One region of the Arthrobacter sp. JDC6 genome, then DNA from elsewhere that is predicted to be linked to it. Evidence: riboswitches for the same ligand, from Rfam matches in the RefSeq annotation. Region 1 holds a riboswitch; the other holds the start of a gene.
What was found. Region 1 has a riboswitch for glycine ahead of cycA (D-serine/D-alanine/glycine transporter). Riboswitches for the same ligand answer to the same signal wherever they lie in the genome.
Positions count from the first base shown of each region.

Region 2: linked by a shared signal. The riboswitch ahead of gcvP (aminomethyl-transferring glycine dehydrogenase) and the one ahead of cycA (D-serine/D-alanine/glycine transporter) in region 1 are both predicted to bind glycine.

Region 1 is NZ_CM151278.1:3,985,381-3,993,444, reverse strand. Features, by position in the region: gene gcvT (glycine cleavage system aminomethyltransferase GcvT) at 1-449, opposite strand, end outside; gene gcvP (aminomethyl-transferring glycine dehydrogenase) at 459-3,332, opposite strand; glycine riboswitch at 3,493-3,593, opposite strand; glycine riboswitch at 3,885-3,983, shown strand; glycine riboswitch at 3,984-4,079, shown strand; gene cycA (D-serine/D-alanine/glycine transporter) at 4,130-5,671, shown strand; gene ACV095_RS18465 (hypothetical protein) at 5,844-6,644, shown strand; gene ACV095_RS18460 (LamB/YcsF family protein) at 6,628-7,377, shown strand; gene ACV095_RS18455 (DUF445 domain-containing protein) at 7,594-8,064, opposite strand, start outside.
Region 2 is NZ_CM151278.1:3,623,962-3,632,025, reverse strand. Features, by position in the region: gene ACV095_RS16800 (Dps family protein) at 162-641, shown strand; gene ACV095_RS16795 (MFS transporter) at 723-2,282, opposite strand; gene ACV095_RS16790 (TetR/AcrR family transcriptional regulator) at 2,368-2,904, shown strand; glycine riboswitch at 2,998-3,095, shown strand; glycine riboswitch at 3,122-3,229, shown strand; gene gcvP (aminomethyl-transferring glycine dehydrogenase) at 3,283-6,141, shown strand; gene gcvT (glycine cleavage system aminomethyltransferase GcvT) at 6,153-7,301, shown strand; gene ACV095_RS16775 (L-serine ammonia-lyase) at 7,445-8,064, shown strand, end outside.

The DNA.
Region 1 (8,064 bases):
AGCGAGGTGTTGGCGGAGGCGTCCTCCACAGTGACGTCGAAGGCGGCGGCGCGTTCCAGCAGTTCCTTGGCCACCACTGCGGCGTTGCCCGCGTTGGGCACCACCAGGTACCTGTCCACGCCCTCTTCGGGGGATGGCCGGCGGTAGGTGATGAGGTCGTCGATGATGCCGCCATCGGCGTTGCAGATCAGCGAGTACTTTGCCTTGCCCACGGCCACCGCGGACAGTTTGCCGGCAAGGGCGTAGTCCAGGAAGGCGGCGGCGTCGGGGCCGGTCACCCAGACCTCGCCCATGTGGGAGAGGTCGAACAGGCCGGCCGCCCTGCGCACGGCATGGTGTTCCGCGAGTTCAGACTCGTACTTGAGCGGCATCTGCCACCCGCCGAAGTCCGTGAACGAGGCCCCGGCCTTCTTGTGCTGCTCGAAAAGAGCGGTGTAGTTCTCAGTCATTGGAAGTCCTCAGTTCTCAAATTCGGCTGTGCTGTCCTCGAACGCTTCGAGGGGCGGGCAGGAGCAGACCAGGTTCCGGTCGCCGGCGGCGCCGTCGATCCGGCCGACGGGCGGGAAATACTTGTCCTGGCGGAGAGAGGCAACGGGGAAGGCCGCCTGCTCCCGCGGGTAGGCGCGGTCCCAGCCAGAGCTGACGACGGCGGCCGCCGTGTGGGGTGCGTTGCGCACCGGGGATGCCTCCAGGGTGATGTCGCCGCTGGCCACCTGCTGGATCTCGCCATGAATGGTGATCATGGCCTCGATGAAGCGGTCGATCTCGGCCAGGTCCTCGGACTCGGTGGGCTCCACCATCAGCGTGCCCGCGACAGGGAACGAAAGGGTGGGTGCGTGGAAACCGAAGTCGATCAGCCGCTTGGCCACGTCCTCGGCCGTGACTCCCGTCTTCGCCGTGAGTTCGCGCAGGTCCAGGATGCACTCGTGCGCCACCAGCCCGCCTTCACCGGTGTAGAGGACCGGGAAGTATTCGTTCAGGCGGGACGCGACGTAGTTGGCCGCCAGCAGCGCGGACTTGGTGGCCTCGGTCAGGCCCTCACCGCCCATCAGCTTCACGTACGCCCACGAAATCGGCAGCACGCCGGCCGAACCGAACCGGGACGCCGAGATCGCCACACCGTGCCCGGCTTCGTGCGTCGCCTTGTTCGCGTCGCCCGGCATGAACGGTGCCAGGTGCGCCTTGGCGGCAACGGGCCCGACGCCGGGTCCCCCGCCGCCGTGCGGGATGCAGAAGGTCTTGTGCAGGTTCAGGTGGGACACGTCCCCGCCGAACTGGCCCGGCTGGGCCAGCCCTACCAGTGCGTTGAGGTTGGCGCCGTCAACGTACACCTGGCCGCCCGCGGCGTGGATCGCGTCGCACACCTCGCGGACATCGGAGTCGTACACGCCGTGCGTGGACGGGTACGTGATCATGATGGCCGAGAGGACGTCCTTGTTGGCCTCGATCTTGGCCGTCAGGTCGTCGTGGTCGATGGTGCCGTCGGCAGCCGTGGCAACCACCACCACCTTCATGCCCGCGAGCACGGCGGAGGCGGCGTTGGTGCCGTGCGCCGAGGCCGGGATCAGGCAGACGTTGCGCTGCTGCTCGCCCCGGGAATGGTGGTAGCCGCGGATCGCGAGCAGCCCGGCGAGTTCGCCCTGCGAGCCCGCGTTGGGCTGGATGGACACCTGGTCATACCCGGTGATCTCGGCGAGGTCCGCTTCCAGGCCGGCGATGAGTTCGTGCCAGCCTTCGGTCTGGGAGTCCGGGGCGAACGGGTGGATCGAGGCGAACTCCGGCCAGGAAATGGCTTCCATCTCGGCCGTGGCGTTCAGCTTCATGGTGCATGAACCCAGCGGGATCATGGTGCGGTCCAGCGCCAGGTCGCGGTCCGAGAGCTTGCGGATGTAACGCAGCAGCTGGGTTTCAGACCGGTGCGTGTTGAAGACCGGGTGCTGCAGGTAGGCCGAGGAACGCAAAATAGTGTCGGGCAGTTCGAATCCCTGGGCGTCACCCACCGGACCGGCGCCAAAGGCGACGGCGACGGCGGAAAGTGTTGCCGCCGTCGTCGTCTCATCAACGGAGACGCCCACCGTGTCCGGATCGATGAAGCGCAGGTTGATGCCGCGGGCTTCAGCGGCGGTGATCACCTTGGCGGCCTTGCCCGGAACGCGGACGGTGAGGGTGTCGAAGAAGGAGTCCGTGACCAGTTCGCGGCCCAGTGACGTGAGTGCTGTTGCCAGGACCCTGGCCTTGTGGTGGACGGTCTCTGCGATCGCCTTCAGGCCGTCGGGGCCGTGGTAAACGGCGTAGAAGGAGGACACGATGGCCAGCAGCGCCTGGGCGGTGCAGATGTTGGACGTGGCCTTCTCGCGGCGGATGTGCTGCTCGCGGGTCTGCAGGGCCAACCGGTAGGCAGGCGTGCCGGCGTTGTCCTTGGAGACGCCCACGATCCTGCCCGGGAGGGTACGTTCCATTCCCTTTTGGACGGCCATGTAGGCGGCGTGCGGCCCCCCAAAGAACAGCGGCACGCCAAAACGCTGGGTGGAGCCGACGGCAATGTCCGCGCCCTGCTCGCCCGGAGGTGTGATCAGTGTCAGGGCCAGCAGGTCCGCAGCCACGGTGACCAGCGCGCCCCCGTCCTTGGCAGCGGCGATCACGGCGGATTGGTCCCACACGCGGCCGGAGACCCCGGGCTGCTGCAGCACGACGCCGTTGATGTCGCCGTCGGGCAGGCCCTTGGACAGGTCGGCGACCTCCACCTCGAAGCCGAGCGCCTCCGCCCGGCCCAGCACGATGGCGATGGTCTGGGGGAGGCAGTCGGCGTCGAGCACCGTCTTGCCGTCCTTCGCTGCCTTGGACCTGTTGGCGCGGCGCATCAGCAGCACGGCCTCGGCCACCGCCGTTGCCTCGTCCAGCAAGGAAGCGTTGGCTACCGGGAGCGCCGTCAGGTCCTGCACCATGGTCTGGAAGTTCAGCAGCGCCTCAAGCCGGCCCTGGGAAATCTCCGGCTGGTAGGGCGTGTAGGCGGTGTACCAGGCCGGGGATTCCAGGATGTTGCGGCGGATCACCGGCGGAGTCACGGTGTCGTAGTAGCCCTGGCCGATCATCTGGACTGCCGTCTTGTTCTTGGCGGCAAGCTTCCGCAGTTCCGTGAGGACTTCAACCTCGCTGAGGGCGTCGGTCAGCTTGAGCGCAGTTTCCTGGCGGATGGGCGCGGGGACGGCCACGTCAACCAGGCCATCCAGGCTGTCGTAGCCGATGGCCTTGAGCATGGTGTCGATGTCGGCCTGGCGGCGCGCGCCGATATGGCGGTCAACAAACGATGTTGGATGCGAATGAATCGTCATGAGGAACTCCAGATCTGGCCGGCCGAAGGTGGCACGGCGTGGGATGGGTTCCTCCCCGCTCTGTATTGGACCTGAGAGATTCCGCGTTGCCTGCTGTTGGCAGGGGACCGCTTGCACCGTCGGTGAACCAGGCAGAAGCCTGATTGCTTTCCAGAGTCGCCTCGCCGTGACGGTACGGGGGCCTGAGAGATTCCTGGGGAGGATTTGCTCCTACGGCGCCTGACCGGTGTTTCGCCGGGAGGACTCTCCCGTCACAGCTCGAAAGGCTTATTCAAATGTGGGTGATTCGGCTCACAAGGTACCGGGATAGACCCGTCCGTGGCAAATCGGGCGGCTTCCGTGCGGGGCTCGAGGGGCACGTGACGCCGTTCTTCCCCGCTTGTGTCGGGAGGGGTTTGACATTCGATCGTGACGGACACCACACTGAACCCCGGGATTGGCGCCGCCGGTGGCTGGCTCAGCGTATCCGGAGCAGCCCACCAGTCGGCGCCTGTCCCATTGCATGACCGGCCGTGGCCCAAAAAGCCTGCGGCTTCCAACTGAATACGCCTTCGACCTGCGGCGGGAGAGCCCTGCCGGGTACATCCAGCAGGCGCCGTAGGAGCAAACCCTCCCCAGGAAACTCTCAGGCCCACGTACCGCCGCGGACAGGCAACTCTGGAAAGCAGCCGGGCATGACCCTGGCTCACCGGCGGTGCAAGCGGCTTTTGCTGCGGAAACTCTCAGGTCCACTACAGAGCGGGGAGGAACCAAATCTTTTGCGGCACCCAAAAGCCGCTTTATCGATGGAGTTCCTCATGGCGATTCATCCCCCCACGTCCAACGGCGAACCAGCCCGCAGCCAAGGCGCTGCCACGGCAGCCCGCAGCGAGCCTCCCCACCTGGAGCGGCAGCTCACCAACCGGCATATCCAGCTCATCGCCATCGGCGGCGCGATCGGCACGGGCCTGTTCATGGGTTCCGGCAAGACCATCTCCGCGGCCGGCCCATCCGTGATCTTCGTATACATGATCATCGGCTTTATGCTTTTCTTCGTCATGCGGGCCATGGGTGAACTGCTGCTCAGCAACCTGAACTACAAGTCCTTCAGTGATTTCGCCGCCGATCTCCTGGGGCCGTGGGCCGGATTCTTCACCGGCTGGACGTACTGGTTCTGCTGGGTGATCACCGGAATCGCCGACGTCATCGCCATCGCAGGGTACTCAAAGGAACTTTGGCCGGCGCTGCCACTTTGGGTCCCGGGCCTGGCCACGGTGGGCATCCTGCTCCTGCTGAACCTCGCCACCGTCAAGGCGTTCGGCGAGACCGAGTTCTGGTTCGCCCTCATCAAGATCGTCGCCATCGCAGCCCTGATCATCGTGGGACTCTTCATGATCTTCACCGGTTTCCAGAGCGACGCGGGCACCGCAAGCTTCACCAACCTGTGGAGCCATGGCGGGTTCTTCCCCAATGAGTTCATGGGCTTCGTGGCCGGATTCCAGATCGCAGTCTTCGCCTTCGTAGGCATCGAACTGGTGGGAACCACCGCCGCCGAGGCCAAGAACCCCGAGCGCACGCTGCCCAAGGCCATCAACGCCATCCCCGTCCGCGTGCTGCTCTTCTATGTCGGTGCGCTGGTCATCCTGATGGCGGTCACCCCGTGGACCCAGTTCGCCGCCGGCCACAGCCCCTTTATCGGGATGTTCTCCCTGGCCGGCCTCGGCGCCGCGGCCACGGTGGTCAACCTGGTGGTCCTGACTTCGGCGATGTCCTCCGCGAACTCCGGCATCTACTCCACGTCCCGCATGGTCTTCGGCCTGGCCCAGGAAGGCGACGCCCCCGGTATCTTCAGCCGGCTCTCCACGAGGAAGGTGCCCAGCAACGCGCTGTTCCTGTCCTGCGTCCTGCTGCTGTCCGGCGTCGTACTCATGTATGCCGGCCAGGATGTTGGCATGGCCTTTGAAATGGTGACCACCGTGTCTGCGGTCTGCTTCGTCTTCGTCTGGTCGATCATCCTCGCCAGCTACATCTCCTTCCGGCGCCGCCGGCCGCACCTGCATGCGGCGTCGAAGTTCAAGATGCCCGGTGGCATTCCCGCCGTGTGGGTGGTGTACGCATTCTTCGCCTTCGTCCTTTGGGCCCTTACCACCCAGCCCGACACTCTCGTTGCACTGCTGGTAACCCCTATCTGGTTCGTCATCCTGGGCGTGGCTTGGGCCATTCTGCGGCGCCGTCCCGCCCACCTGGCCCGCTTCGAGGTCTTCCGTGCCGAGCTTCAGGCAGACCGGGCCACTGCCGCGCGCAGCGGCGGCCAGGACGCCGGGGCGGCGGGGCGCGAGGTCCAGCAGGCCGGGAAGTAACGTCCGACGGCGGGTTGCAGCGGCGGCGGTGAGGTGCAGGTACCGCATCCTGCCGCCGCAGCCCGCCGGACGAAGCCACGGCCCGGAAGTTAAGCATGCTTAGTGTCTATCCACATAGGATGGAAAGGCACGGCAGCCTACCCGCTGCAGGTCGATTTGAATGAAGGTGACCATGGCCCGGCGCAGCAACCCCGCAGTACGCATCGCACAGGAAACCGCCCACAACGCAATGTTTGACGCCGAGGGCAAGCCCAAGCCCGGCGTCCACAACATGCTCCTGAAAGCAGTGCAGATCCAGCGGCCCCTGGTGGTTGGCTACATCCGCAGGCTCCAGAAGAGGCATCCGCGGGCGACGGCCGCGCAGCTGGCGGACATCGCAGAGCGCGACTACCTGCGGGCTGTTGCCGGAGGGGGAGCCCTGGTGGGTGCCACCGCCGTCGTCCCCGGCGTTGGAACCGTGGCGTCGCTGGGACTTTCCGCAGCCGCCACCGTTGGCTTCCTGGAAGCCACAGCCCTGTACGCAACCTCGCTGGCTGAACTGCACGGCATCCGGCTGACCAACCCGGAAAAGGCCGGCACCATGGTCATGGCCATCATGCTCGGCGAGGAGGGCACCGCCCTGCTGGGAACGCTCAGCGGCCAGGCATCCGGCGGCGCCACCAACACCTGGGGCAACGCGCTGTCCAAATCCATGGTGGTGCCGGGTTTCGGCAGCGTCCGGAAGAGGATCCAGCATGCCTTCCTCAAGAACCTGCTCAAGCGCCAAGGGACTGCCTTGTTCGGGCGGGCCCTCCCGTTCGGCATAGGGGCCGTTGTCGGCGGAGCCGGTAACCTCGTGATGGGCCGTGCGGTGGCCAAGAATGCCCGGGAGGCGTTCGGGCCGATGCCGGACACCATTCCCGGGGAGCTGACTTCCGCTGCCGGGCCGGACAACCTGACGCTGGAAGGCAACATCATTGGATCTCAACGCTGACGTAGGCCAATCATTCGGCTCCTGGACCGCGGGAGGCGATCCGGCGATGCTCCAGCTGGCAACCAGCGCCAACGTAGCCTGTGGCCTCCACGCGGGGGATCCCGTCACCATGCTCGACAGCTGCAGGGCCGCGTACGAACTTGATGTCACCGTCGGCGCGCACCTGGGCTACCGGGACCTGGCCGGCTACGGGCGCCGCATGCTTGGCATGAGCTTCGACGAGCTCTTCGGGGACGTGCTGTACCAGCTGGGCGCGCTCGACGGGGTTGCGCATGCCGTGGGCGCCTCCGTGGACTATGTGAAGGCGCATGGAGCGCTGTACGACACCACGATCCATGACGCCGAGCAGGCCTCCGCCGTAGTGGCTGCGGTCAACGCCTACGATCCAGGCCTTCCGTTCCTGGGCTTCCCGGGCTCGGAGCTGCTGAAGCAGGCCAAGGAAGCCGGGCACCCGGTGTTCGTTGAGGCTTTCGCCGACCGTGCCTACCTCGCCGACGGCAGCCTGGTGCCGCTCTCCGAGGACGATGCCGTCCTGTACGACGTCGATGCGGTGGTCGAACGGGCCGTCCGCCTGGCCACGCAAGGCGAAGTGGTTGCCGTGGACGGATCCGTAATTGCGGTACGGCCCGACTCCCTGTGCATTCACGGTGGGACCCCTGACGCCGTAGAAATGGCGGCCCGGATCAGGGCGGGACTTCAGGACGCAGGCGTCGGGCTGGAGTCCTTCGCCTAGGAGCCTGCAGCCGTACGGCGGCCCGGCTTCTTTCCAACAATTCCAGCGTCACTCCAGCCCTCCGTGCCGCCGTCGTACGTCTTATCGACACGCACATTCCTTTTCGCACCCCAAATATCCCCAGCGAAAAGGAAGATGCGCAGCGCCAAGATGAATCCCGAGCGAAAAGGAAGATGCGCAGCGCCAAGTCCACCCGGGACCTACAGCAGCGGAAAACTACCCAAAGATCAGCTGTGCCACCGTGAAAATCCCCAGCCCGGCCAGGGACCCCACCACGGTGCCGTTGATGCGGATGAACTGCAGGTCCTTACCCACCTGGAGCTCGATCTTCTGCGAGGTTTCCTCGGCATCCCACCGAGCCACGGTGTCCGTAATAACGCCTGCGATGTCCGAACGGTAGGTGCGGACCAGGTACCCGGCGGCGTCACCGATCCATGCGTTGACCTTCCCGGCCAGTTCGGGGTCGTCCACGAGCCGTGACCCAAAATCGCGCACCGCAGCCTTGAACTTGATGGTGAGTTCGCTGTCCGGATCATCCACGGCGCCCAGCAGCGCGTTCTTGACCGTTCCCCAGGTCCGCGAGGCCAGTTCGCGCACTTCGGGGTCGCCCAGGACCTGCGCCTTGATGTCTTCCGCGCGCGCAATCATCGCGGGGTCATGCTGCAGGTCCTGTGCCAGGTCGTTGAG
Region 2 (8,064 bases), 360 kb from region 1:
ATGGGGGTGCCGGACCTGTGATGCAAGACGCAATATGAATCACATTCGTTTATGACTTCCTTTCCAAATTAGTAAGCTCACTGAGAAATTGCCGAAAGCCCTGCCGCCGCTAGGTGCTCGGCTGGTAGCGTCGGCCGTATTGGACCACTTGAGGAGGACGCATGAAAGCTTCACCGACACTGACCAACAATCTGCAGGCTGTCCTGGCCGACCTGATCGAACTGCACGTCCAGGGCAAGCAGGCGCACTGGAACATCGTGGGCACCAACTTCCGCGACCTGCACCTGCAGCTTGATGAGATCGTCGACGCTGCCCGCCAGTTCGCTGACGACACAGCCGAACGGATGCGCGCCCTGCATGCACTCCCGGACGGCCGCAGCTCCACCGTTGCCGAAACCACCAGCCTGGCCCAGTTCCCTGAAGGGCTGATCAGCACTACGGATGCCATCGAGCGGATCGTTGCCGCCATGGAAGCCGCCGTGGGCACCATGCGCAAAGTCCATGACGAGGTGGACGAGGAGGATCCCACCTCCGCGGACCTCCTGCACGAGTTCATTGCCCGGCTGGAGCAGTTTGCCTGGATGGTACAGGCTGAAAACATGAAGCCGACCGCCAAGGTCACAGCCGCCGACTCCAAGTAGCCGGCAGCCACCCGCCTGGACCCTTTGGGCGCCTGGTATCGGAATTGATCCGGTACCAGGCGCCCTTTTTGTTTCGCTTGGTCAGGCCGCTTTCGGCACCTTCCGCAGCACGACGGCGGCGAGGACTGCCGCCGTCGCCATCAGTACCAGCCCAATTGCCGCAGTGATGTGCACGCCGGAATCAAACGCTGACGCCGCAGCGTCCCGGACGGTGTCCGACAGGGAAGCGGGCAGCAGGTTTGCTGCTTCCACTGCGCCGGCAAGTGTTTCCCTCGCGCTGTGCAGGGAGGAGCCGGGCAGCATGCCGTCAAGGCCTGCGGGCAGCCGCAGGTTCTGCTGGTAGGACGCCGTCAGGATGGAGCCCAGTACCGCCGTGCCCAGCAGCGACCCCACCTCGTAGCCGGTCTCGGAGATTGCCGCGGCAGCGCCTGACTTCTCCGGCGGCGCGGACCCGAGGATGAGGTCGTTGGAGATGGTTTCGGCCGTACCCACGCCCAGTGCAAGGACCAGCAGGGCTGCCAGCAGCAGCGAGGGGCCGCCGTCGTGGTTCCCGAATGCCACCATGGTGTAGCCGGTGGCACTGAACGCCAACCCCGCTGCCACCACGTATCCCGGGCGGACCTTGCGGACCAGCGGCACCACCACCAGGCCGGCCACCACCGTGGCGGCCAGTGCCGGGATCATGGCAACGCCGGCTGCGGACGGCGTCATTCCCTCGAGGAGTTGGAGGTGCTGGGCGAGGAACAGGATGAAGCCGTTGAAGGAGAACAGGGCAAGGATGTTGGCGCTGATGGCCATGCTGAACACCCTGTTCCGGAACAGGGACATGTCCAGCAGGGGGTGCGCCAGCCGCTGCTGCCGCTGCACGAACACCGCCCCCATGGCCAGGCCGAAGGCGATGGCGCCCAGACCTGCCGCCCCTGGACCTTCGGTGGCAACTGCCTTGATCCCGTAGACAACGGGCACCATGACCAGCATGGAGAGCAGGATGCTGGGGATGTCCACCTTGCCGGGTGCCGGATCCTTCGATTCCGGGATGAGGGCCGGTCCAAACGCCAGCAGGGGGAGCATGAGGGGGACCGCCACCAGGAAGACGGCACCCCACCAGAAGTGCTCCACCAGCCAGCCGCCGAAGATCGGACCCAGGGCCGCGCCGCCGGAGAATCCGGCGGCCCAGATGGCGACGGCCAGCCTGCGGCGATTGGGCTCGGGGAAAATGTTGCGGATCAGCGACAAGGTGGACGGCATCAGCATGGCGCCGAAGAATCCCAGGGCGGCGCGGCCGGCGATGAGCCATTCCGGCGCGGGTGCAAAAGCCGTCGCAACGGACAGCGCGGCAAAGCCGATGCTGCCAAGGATGAGCAGCCTCCGCCGCCCAATCCGGTCGCCGAGGCTTCCCATTGATACCAGCAGCCCGGCCAGCACCAGGGGGTAGGCGTCAACGATCCACAGCAGCTGCACGCCCGTGGGTTCCAGGGCCCGGGCGATGGCCGGCAGCGCGAACGTCAGTGCGGTGTTGTCCACCGCCACCAGCAGCACGGGAAACATCAGCAGCCCCAGCGCCAGCCAGTCGCGCCACGGAGGACGCACGGAAGTGCTGCTTGCCTGCCCGGTTGCAGAACTCTCGATGGAAGTGGTCATGAGATAACTATACCGTCCGGACGGTATAGTTTAAAAATGCGATGGTTTTCCTTATTCCTGCACGGGGGAGGGCATGATGGAGGGCATGCCCCGAAAGCCTGTTGCCCGTGACGCGGTCCTTGACGCCTTCGAGTCCCTGCTGATTGAAGTGGGTGAGCGGGCGGCCACCCTCGATGCCGTGGCGCGCAGGGCCGGCGTATCCAAAGGCGGCCTCCTCTACCACTTTCCCAACAAGGAAGCCATGATTGCCGTGTTGCTCGACCGCCTGGAGGGCCTGGCGGGCGAGGATGCCGATGCCATGGCGTCGGCAGCTGAAGGCGCCGCGGCCTACTTCATCCGTTCCTCGGTCTGGGCGGATACCCCTTTGGACCGTGCCATCGTGGCCGCCACCCGGCTTGCAGAGGTGGCCCACGAGGAGACGCGGCGCCGCTTCGCGGCCATCCAGCAGCGCTGGCTGGACGAAATTGCTGCGGATGTGGGACCTGGGCTGGCCAAGGCAGTCCTCTATATGGGGGACGGCCTGTACTTCAACGCCATGCTGTCCGTGGCCCCTGCGCCGGCCGGGGGAGCGGCCGCTGACGTGGAGGAACTCCTGGCCGCGCTGGAACGGCTCCGCAGGTAGCTCCGTCATTTGCCGGGAGGGGTTGCCGCGTAGGACAATAGAAAGTTGTGAGGGCTGTCACCGGCCTTCATGATCCAACAAATGAATAGCCTTTGATCTGCGGCGGGAGAGTTCTGCCGGAAGTACAGGCAGGCGCCGTAGGAGCAAATCCTCCCCAGGAATCTCGCAGGCCCCCGTACCGCCGCGGCGAGGCACCTCTGGAAAGCAGCAGGCAGTCTTATTCTCTTTTGGAGAGGTAGGGACTGTTGTGCTCACCGACGGTGCAAGCGGGTCCTGCCCAGGCAGGGAACGCGGAAACTCTCAGGTCCAATACAGAGCGGGGAGGAACCCGAATAGCTGTGGCGTACCCTTCGCCGCCTGAGTAAATGGAGTTCCTTCGTGTCGGTTACCCCAGCCTCCACCACTTTCGTAGACCGCCATATCGGCGCGCGCCGCCAGGCCGACGTCGACACCATGCTCAAAGCCGTGGGCTACGACTCGGTCGATTCCCTTGTGGACACCGCGGTTCCCAAGGTCATCCGCCAGGACACCGCCCTTCGCCTGCAGGACGCCCTCAGTGAGGTTGAAGTCCTCACGGAACTGCGGAAGCTTGCCGCCAAGAACAAGACGGCGGTGCAGATGATCGGCCAGGGCTACTACGACACCGTGACTCCGCCGGTGATCCGCCGCAACATCCTGGAATCCCCGGCCTGGTACACCGCCTACACGCCCTACCAGCCGGAGATTTCCCAGGGCCGGCTTGAGGCGCTGCTGAACTTCCAGACCATGGTGCAGGACCTTGTGGGCCTGCCCATCGCCAACGCTTCGCTGCTGGATGAAGCAACGGCGGTGGCCGAGGCCGTGCTGCTGATGCGCCGCGCCAACAGGACCAAGCCCGCGGCAGACGGCAAGACCGTCCTGGACATCGACGTGCTGCCGCAGACCATCGCCATCGTGCTGGGGCGTGCGGAGGCGCTCGGCTTCGAGGTGGAGGTCGCCGACCTGTCCAAGGGCCTGCCCGACGGCGACATCAACGGGATCGTGCTGCAGCAGCCCGGCGCTTCCGGCCGCGTCTGGGACCAGTCCGCGGTGATCTCTGCAGCGAAGGACCGGGGCGCGCTGGTCACGGTCGCTGCGGACCTGCTGGCCCTGACACTGATCACACCTCCGGGCGAGCAGGGCGCGGACATTGCCGTCGGCTCAGCCCAGCGTTTTGGCGTGCCGCTGTTCTTTGGGGGCCCCCATGCCGCCTACATGGCTGTCCGCAAAGGCCTGGAGCGTTCCTTGCCTGGCCGCCTGGTTGGGGTGTCAAAGGACGACGCCGGCACGCCTGCCTACCGGTTGGCACTGCAGACCCGCGAGCAGCACATCCGCCGCGAGAAGGCCACGTCCAACATCTGCACCGCCCAGGCGCTGCTGGCCATCGTTGCGTCCATGTACGCCGTTTACCACGGCCCCGACGGCCTGAAGGCGATTGCCCAAACGGCGCACCGCCACGCCCGTAGCCTGGCGGCCTCGCTTGCGGCCGCCGGCGTCGAGGTGCTGCACACGAGCTTCTTCGACACCCTTACGGTCCGGGTCCCCGGACGGGCTGCTGGCATCATCGCCGACGCCGAGGCGCGGGGCATCAACCTGCGCAGCGTCGACGCCGACACCGTAGGCATCGCCCTCGATGAAACCACGACGGTGGCCATCGTCGCCCAGGTTGCCGACGTCTTTGGCGCCACGGTTGCCGAGGTCCAGGGCGAGGGCCAGGGCTTTGGGCTGGAGGCCGCCGTCGAGCGTTCCTCCGACTACCTGCAGCACCCGGTCTTCAACACGCACCGGTCTGAAACCCAGCTGCTGCGTTACATCCGCAAGCTCTCGGACCGCGACCTGGCGCTGGACCGCACCATGATCCCGCTGGGTTCATGCACCATGAAGCTGAACGCCACGGCCGAGATGGAAGCCATTTCCTGGCCGGAGTTTGCCTCGATCCACCCGTTCGCCCCGGACTCCCAGACCGAAGGCTGGCGCGAACTCATCGCCGGCCTGGAAGCGGACCTCGCCGAGATCACCGGGTATGACCAGGTGTCCATCCAGCCCAACGCGGGCTCGCAGGGCGAGCTCGCCGGGTTGCTCGCGATCCGCGGCTACCACCATTCCCGGGGCGAGCAGCAGCGCAACGTGTGCCTGATCCCGGCCTCGGCGCACGGTACCAACGCCGCCTCCGCCGTGCTCGCGGGCATGAAGGTGGTCGTCGTGGCCACGGCTGCCGACGGCACCATCGACCACGACGACCTGACGGCCAAGATCGAGGCCAACAAGGACGTCCTATCCTGCATCATGATCACCTACCCCTCCACCCACGGTGTCTACGATGGGGATGTCCGCGAAGTCTGTGACGCTGTGCATGCTGCCGGCGGCCAGGTCTACATCGACGGCGCCAACCTCAACGCCCTGGTAGGGCTGGCCCAGCCGGGCCAGTTCGGCGGGGACGTGTCCCACCTGAACCTGCACAAGACCTTCTGCATCCCGCACGGCGGCGGGGGACCCGGCGTCGGGCCCGTTGCCGCCAAGGCGCACCTGGCACCGTTCATGCCGGGCGACGCGAACAAGGCGGCGCACGAAGCCGGGCACGGTGTGGCGATCTCGGCGTCCCGGTTCGGTTCGGCCGGCGTGCTGCCGATTTCGTGGGCGTACGTGAAGCTGATGGGCGGTGAGGGCCTGACCGAGGCCACCAAGTCCGCGCTGCTGGCGGCCAACTACGTCGCGTCCCGCCTGAACGAGTACTTCCCGGTCCTGTACACCGGTGAAGGCGGGCTGGTGGCGCACGAGTGCATCCTGGACCTGCGCGAACTCACGGCGAAGACGGGGGTGACCGCAGAGGATGTTGCCAAGCGGCTGATCGACTTCGGTTTCCACGCCCCCACCCTGTCCTTCCCGGTGGCGGGCACGCTGATGGTGGAGCCCACCGAGTCCGAGGACCTGGCGGAGATCGACCGCTTCATCGAGGCCATGATCAGCATCCGCAAGGAAATCGACCAGGTGGCCAATGGCGACTTTGCCGTGGCGGACTCACCGCTGCGCCGCGCACCGCACACGGCGGCCGCCGTCGTCAGCTCTGACTGGGACCGCGCCTACCCCCGCGAGCAGGCGGCCTTCCCTGCCCACCACAAGCAGGACAAGTACTTCCCGCCCGTGGGCAGGATCGACGGCGCCGCCGGGGACCGGAACCTGATCTGCTCCTGCCCGCCGCTGGAAGACTTCGAAAACTAAGGACCGGCGCCATGACCGAGAAATACACCGCGCTTTACGACGAGCACAAGAAGCTTGGAGCTTCCTTCACGGACTTCGGCGGGTGGCAGATGCCGCTGAAGTACAGCTCGGAGCTTGCTGAACACCACGCCGTCCGCAAGGCTGCCGGCCTGTTCGACCTTTCCCACATGGGCGAGGTCTGGGTGACCGGCCCGGATGCCGCAGCCTTCCTGGACTACGCCCTGGTGGGAAAGATCTCCGCCATGGCCGTGGGCAAGGCCAAGTACTCGCTGATCTGCAACGAGGACGGCGGCATCATCGACGACCTCATCACCTACCGACGCCCTGCCGCGCAGGACGGCACCGACGTCTTCCTGGTGGTCCCCAACGCGGGCAATGCCACCGTGGTGGCCGCTGCCCTGCAGGAACGGGCCGCCGGGTTCGATGTTGTAGTGGAGGATGCCTCAGCCCGCACGTCGCTGATCGCCGTCCAGGGCCCCAAGGCCCAGGAACTCCTGCTGCGCCTGGTCCCGGCCGCGCAGCACGCACTGGTCACTGAGCTGAAGTACTACGCCGCTGTCAGCGTGCCCCTCCTGGTAGGCGGCGCCGGAAAGGAACTCCTGCTTGCCCGCACCGGGTACACGGGTGAGGACGGGTTCGAAATCTTCGTGGGCAACGACGATGCCCCCGCGCTGTGGCAGTCACTGATCGCCGTCGCCGACGACAGGGAACTGACCCCGGCAGGCCTCGCCTCCCGTGACTCCCTGCGCCTCGAAGCGGGAATGCCCCTGTACGGCAACGAACTGTCGCTGCAGGGCGACCCGTTCGCCGCCGGCCTCGGCCCCGTCGTCGCGCTTTCCAAGGAAGGCGACTTCGTCGGCAAAGCCGCCCTGGCCGCCAAAAAGGAAGCCGGAGCCGGCAGCGCCTCCGGCCGCCGCCTCGTGGGGCTCAAAGGCCAGGGCCGCCGCGCCGGACGCGCGCACTACCCCGTCCTCAAGGACGGCGCCACGGTTGGCGAAGTCACCTCCGGCCAGCCGTCGCCCACCCTTGGCTACCCCATCGCCATGGCCTACGTCGACGTCGAATACTCGGCACCCGGCACCGCCCTCGACGTGGACCTCCGTGGCAAGGCGGAGCCATTCGAAGTCGTCGACCTCCCGTTCTACAAACGCCAAAAGTAAGCCCTGTACCGCACCGTGGCCGGGCTTCGGGTCCGGCTCTGCCGGCCCCTGGTGCGCATGGACCGGTGTGTCGAGGCTGACAGGACGTACAGGAAGTGGGTTGAGCGGCAACCGAACCAGATTTAGTTAGGAAATACCCCGTTATGGCTGTTGGTGTCTTTGACCTGTTTTCGATCGGGATTGGGCCTTCGTCTTCGCATACTGTGGGGCCGATGCGGGCTGCTGCGGTGTTCGCTGAGGAGCTCAAGGGCCTGGGTGTCCTGGGTGATGTGGCGGGGTTGCGGGTTGATTTGTATGGGTCGTTGGCGGCGACGGGTCATGGGCATGGGACGATGACCGCCGTTTTGTTGGGGTTGGAGGGGTTCTATCCGGAGTTGATCCTGCCCGCCGAGGTGGAGGAGCGGCTGGCCTCGATCGCGGAGACCGGGGTGCTGAACCTGGCCGGTGCTGTGGCCTTGCCGTACGGGGTGAAGGATATGGTGCTGCGGCCGTTGACGGTGTTGCCGCGGCACACGAACGGGATGACGTTCACGGTCACTGATGCGGCCGGTGGGGTGCTGCATTCGGCGACGTTTTTCTCGGTGGGTGGCGGGTTCATCGTCCGGGAGGGCGAGGAGGACGCGGCGCAGCAGGAACTGGACGCGTCCAAACAGGAGCTGCCGCTGCCGTTCCGGACCGCGGCGGAGTTGCTGGGGCACTGCGCGGTGACCGGGTTGGGCATCGCCGAGGTGATGCTCGTGAACGAAAAAGTCTCCCGGGACGA